DNA from 2 places in the Nonomuraea sp. CA-218870 genome. Region 2 is predicted to be linked to the other one. Evidence: riboswitches for the same ligand, from Rfam matches in the RefSeq annotation. Region 2 holds a riboswitch; the other holds the start of a gene.
The links. Region 2 has a riboswitch for glycine ahead of gcvP (aminomethyl-transferring glycine dehydrogenase). Riboswitches for the same ligand answer to the same signal wherever they lie in the genome.
Positions count from the first base shown of each region.

Region 1: linked by a shared signal. The riboswitch ahead of gcvT (glycine cleavage system aminomethyltransferase GcvT) and the one ahead of gcvP (aminomethyl-transferring glycine dehydrogenase) in region 2 are both predicted to bind glycine.

Region 1 covers NZ_JBNJMN010000001.1:2,193,801-2,196,151, forward strand. The annotation lists gene gcvH (glycine cleavage system protein GcvH) at 1-130, opposite strand, end outside; gene gcvT (glycine cleavage system aminomethyltransferase GcvT) at 127-1,236, opposite strand; glycine riboswitch at 1,271-1,368, opposite strand; glycine riboswitch at 1,369-1,466, opposite strand; gene ACQEUU_RS10890 (gamma-glutamyl-gamma-aminobutyrate hydrolase family protein) at 1,484-2,221, opposite strand; gene ACQEUU_RS10895 (3-oxoacyl-ACP reductase) at 2,242-2,351, opposite strand, start outside.
Region 2 covers NZ_JBNJMN010000001.1:4,105,637-4,107,987, reverse strand. The annotation lists gene gcvP (aminomethyl-transferring glycine dehydrogenase) at 1-1,280, opposite strand, end outside; glycine riboswitch at 1,434-1,525, opposite strand; gene ACQEUU_RS19845 (MerR family transcriptional regulator) at 1,578-2,198, opposite strand; gene ACQEUU_RS19840 (bifunctional nuclease family protein) at 2,347-2,351, opposite strand, start outside.

The sequences.
Region 1 (2,351 bases), 1.9 Mb from region 2:
CGTACACCACGTCACCGAGGGCGTCGGCGGCGAAGGCGGTGATCCCGATCGTGGCGATCAGGCCGTCCTCAAGGCCGGAGACCCACTCGTGCTCCTTGGTGTAGCTCAGGTCGTCAGGGATGTTGCTCACTTGTTCCTCCTGTAAAAGGGCAGCTCGACCACGTCCACGGGTTCTTGCCTGCCCCTGATGTCCACGGCCAGACCTTCGTCGACGCCGGCGTCGACGCCGGCGTCGACGCCGGTGTCGACGTAGGCCATCGCGATGGGCTTGCCCAGCGTCTGCGAGGGCGCGCCGCTGGTGACCTCGCCGACGACGGCGCCGTCCTTGGTGACGGGGTAGCCGTGGCGGGGCACCCGGCGGCCGCGCGCGACCAGCCCGACCAGGCGGCGCCGCGGCGGCACGTTCTTGACCGCCTCCAGCGCCGACCGGCCCACGAAGTCGCCCGGCTTGTCGAATTTCACCACCCTGCCCAGTCCCGCGTCGAACGGGGTGAGCTCCGCGCTCAGCTCGTTGCCGTACAGCGGCATACCCGCTTCCAGGCGGAGCGTGTCACGGCTGGACAGCCCGGCCGGCTTCAGCCCGTGCGGCTCGCCGGCGGCGGTCAGCGCGTGCCAGAGCGGCACCGCGTCCTCGGCGGCCACGAACAGCTCGAAGCCGTCCTCGCCGGTGTAGCCGGTGCGGGCGATGAGCGCCTTCCGGCCGTCGACCGTGCCGGGCAGGCCGGTGTAGTACTTCAGGCCGGCGAGGTCGGCGTCGGTGAGGGTGGCGAGGATCTCCTCGGCCCGTGGGCCCTGGACGGCGATGAGGGCGTAGCGGTCGGAGCGGTCCTCGACCCGCGTGTCGTACGCCTTGGCGCGATCGATCAGCTCGTCCGCGACCTTGTCCGCGTTCGACGCGTTGGCCACGACCATGAACTCCTCGTCGCCGAGCCGGTAGACGATGAGGTCGTCGAGCACCCCGCCGCGCTCGTCGACGATCATGGTGTAGCGGGCCCGCCCGTTCGCCAGCGCCGACAGGTGTCCCACCAGGGCGTGGTCGAGGGCCTGCGCCGCCTGCGGGCCGGTCAGGAAGATCTCTCCCATGTGCGACAGGTCGAACAGCCCGGCCGCCTGGCGGACCGCGTTGTGCTCCGCGGACTCGCTGCCGTAGCGCAGCGGCATGAGCCAGCCGGCGAAGTCGGTCAGGGTGGCGCCGAGAGACTCGTGCACGTCTCTCAGCGGCGTCGATCGGGACATGTCTCGCACCTCAGGGCAGGATCGGATGCCGGGATCCTCCCCCTCTGTCGTCGGTGCCTGAGAGTTTCGCCCGGCTTTTTTCCGGACTTTCACCTTCGGCGAGGTCGCGCGGACCTGCTTTCCAGAGGACACCTCGGCCGTACGGTCCTTTGCCTTGAGAGGTTCGCGGGGAGGGCTTGCTCCTTCAGGGGCCCCGACCGGCTGTCAGGACGCTCTCCCGCACGGCTTCGACGGTGATGCGGCAAGCCTAACGGCCTGGGGAGCGAATTGTCGCGTCCGGCCGTCTCGCGGCGGAGACGAGGGCTTCGAAGAGCGCGCAGTCCTGGGCCGCCTCCGGGTGCCACTGGACGGCGACGGCGAAGGGGTGGGAGTCGAGTTCGACCGCCTCGACGGTGCCGTCCTCGGTGGTGGCCGTCACGGTCAGGCCCGCGCCGAGGCGGTCGACCGCCTGGTGGTGGTAGTGCGGCACGGTGACCGGGGCGTCGCCGAGGATCTTCGCGACCTTGCTGCCGGGGACCGGGCGCACGGGCAGGTGGCCGAACTCGCCTGGGGCGGGGGAATGGCCGCGGTGGCCGGTCACGTCCGGGAGGTGCTGGTGGAGGGTGCCGCCCAGGGTGACGTTGAGGACCTGGAGGCCCCGGCACACGCCCAGGAAGGGGAGGCGGGCCTCCAGCGCCGCGGTCATCAGGCCAAACTCCGCCGTGTCCCGAAATTTCCGGATGTAGTCGGTGTGGGGGTGGGGGGACGCCCCGTACCGCTCCGGATCGACGTCCCCGCCGCCCGCCAGGATCAGCCCGTCCAGCCGAGGCACCAGCGCCGCCGGTTCGCCCGCCGGCGGGATGAGCACCGGCTGCCCGCCCGCCCGCGTCACCTGCTCCACGTACATGTACGGCAGCAGCGCCACGGGCAGGTCCCACACCGTGAACCGCGCGGGCTCGACGTAGGTGCTGACACCGATGACGGGCCGGCTCACGGTCCGGCTCACGGTCCGGCTCAGGGTCCTGCTCACAGGGGCGTCACGTACGCGCCGGAGATGCCGCCGTCGACCAGGAACTGCGACGCCGTGATGAACGAGGCGTCGTCGCTGGCCAGGAACGCGACCGCGGCCGCGATCT
Region 2 (2,351 bases):
ACCAGTTCGGCCGCGCCGGTCTTCTCGTCGCAGGCGACGGAGACGTGGTCGGCGTCGGCCTGCCAGAGGTTGACGCCGCGTTCGGCCGCGGCGGCGACGACGGCGGCCGCCCGGCCGGGGACGCGGGCGAGCACGGTGTCGAAGAAGTCCGGGTGCACCACCTCGACGCCGCCCTCGCGCAGCCCTTCGGCGAGCGCGGCTGCGTGCCGGTGGACCCGGCGGGCGATCCGGCGCAGCCCGTCGGGGCCGTGGTAGACGGCGTACATGCCGGCGATGACGGCGAGCAGCACCTGCGCGGTGCAGATGTTGCTGGTGGCCTTCTCGCGGCGGATGTGCTGCTCGCGGGTCTGCAGGGCCAGCCGGTACGCGGGCGCGCCGTCGGCGTCGACCGACACCCCGACCAGGCGGCCGGGCATCTGGCGCTGCAGTCCCTCGCGTACGGACATGTAGGCGGCGTGCGGCCCGCCGAAGCCGAACGGCACGCCGAACCGCTGGGAGGAGCCGACGGCGATGTCGGCGCCGAGTTCGCCCGGCGCGGCCACGAGCGTGAGCGCCAGCAGGTCGGCGGCGGCCACGACGAGCGCGCCGGCCTCGTGCGCCCGCTCGGCCACGGCCCGGAAGTCGCGCAGCCGCCCGGACGCGCCGGGGTACTGGACGAGCACGCCGAAGCATTCGGGCAGGTCACCGGTCAGGTCGCTCTCGACGAGCGTGATGCCGAGCGGTTCGGCGCGGGTGGCCAGCACCGCCTTGGTCTGCGGCAGCGCGTCGGCGTCGACCACGAACACGGGGCTCTTGGCCTTGCCGGCGCGGCGGGCCAGCGTCATGGCCTCGGCCGCCGCGGTGGCCTCGTCGAGCAGGGACGCGCCGGCGACGGGCAGCGCGGTGAGGTCGGAGACGACGGTCTGGAAGTTCAGCAGCGCCTCCAGCCGGCCCTGCGAGATCTCCGGCTGGTACGGGGTGTAGGCGGTGTACCAGCCCGGGTTCTCCAGGAGGTTGCGGCGGATGACGGCGGGCGTGACGGTGTCGTGGTAGCCCAGGCCGATCATCGAGGTGAGCACCTGGTTGCGGCCGGCGAGCGCGCGGAGCTCGGCGATGGCCTCGGCCTCGCTCGCGGCGGGCGGCAGGTCGAGCCGGTCCTTGATCCTGATGGCCTCGGGCACGGCCACCGCCACGAGGTCCGTGACCGACTCGAACCCGACGGTCTGGAGCATGCGCTGCTGCTCCGCGGCCGAGGGCCCGATGTGCCGGCTGGAGAACGGCGGTGCTGACAGGTCGGTCATGGAAGACGCCTCCCGAGGCTGTGGAGACCGGCGCTGGGCGCGGGCTTATGCCGGATCTCCCCCTCTGTCATGACGACCTGAGAGCTTCACCCGCACAGGGCTTGCACCGTCGGTGAAGTGCGCCTGGCGGGCGCACCTGCTTTCCAGAGTTGCCTCACCCGAGCGGTACGGGCGCCTGAGAGATTCCGGGGAGGGTTGCTCCTTCGGCGCCCCGGTCGTGCCGGGGTCTCTCCCGCACGGGGTCGTCAGCATGTCCTAGATTACAGCCTCGACCCGGATTGGGGTGTTACGGGGCGGTCAACCGGTGCGGCGCGCGCGCCGGCGCCGGGCCAGTTCGTCAGCGGGATGGTCGGCCGGGACGTCGTCCGCGACCGCCGCCCGTTCCCCCGGCAGCTCCGCGAGGGATCCTTCGACCTCGCGCCAGACCCGGCCGAGCGCGATGCCGAACACGCCCTGCCCGCCCTGGAGAAGATCGATGACCTCGTCGGCCGAGGTGCACTCGTAGACGCTGACGCCGTCGCTCATCAGCGTGATCTGCGCGAGGTCGGCGACCCCGCGGTCGCGCAGATGCTGGACGGCGGTACGGATCTGCTGGAGGGAGACTCCGGTGTCGAGGAGCCGTTTGACGACTTTCAGGACCAGGATGTCGCGGAAGCTGTAGAGGCGCTGGGAGCCGGAGCCCTGTGCGGCTCTTATCGTGGGCTCCACCAGGCCGGTGCGCGCCCAGTAGTCCAGCTGCCTGTAGGTGATGCCGGCCGCCGCGCAGGCCGTGGGCCCGCGGTATCCGATGTCGTCCGGCAGCGTGGCAGGCTTCTCGTCGAAGAGCAGTCCCTGCTCTCCGGCACGCTGCCGCGCACTCTCGCGCCGCACCGGATCTTCCTGGCCGGCCGTCTTTCCCTCGCCGCTGCTGACCGCCACGCGGACCTCCGGCTTTCTCTCATCCCGTGGCCTCATCTGGGGGTTCGTAAAAGGTCGACCACGGGTTTCACTTGCACCGTAGGACTGTGACCATGCTCAGTCAACGATCCGGCTCGGCGCGTCGTGAAGCGTAAATGCACTGAAATACCTACC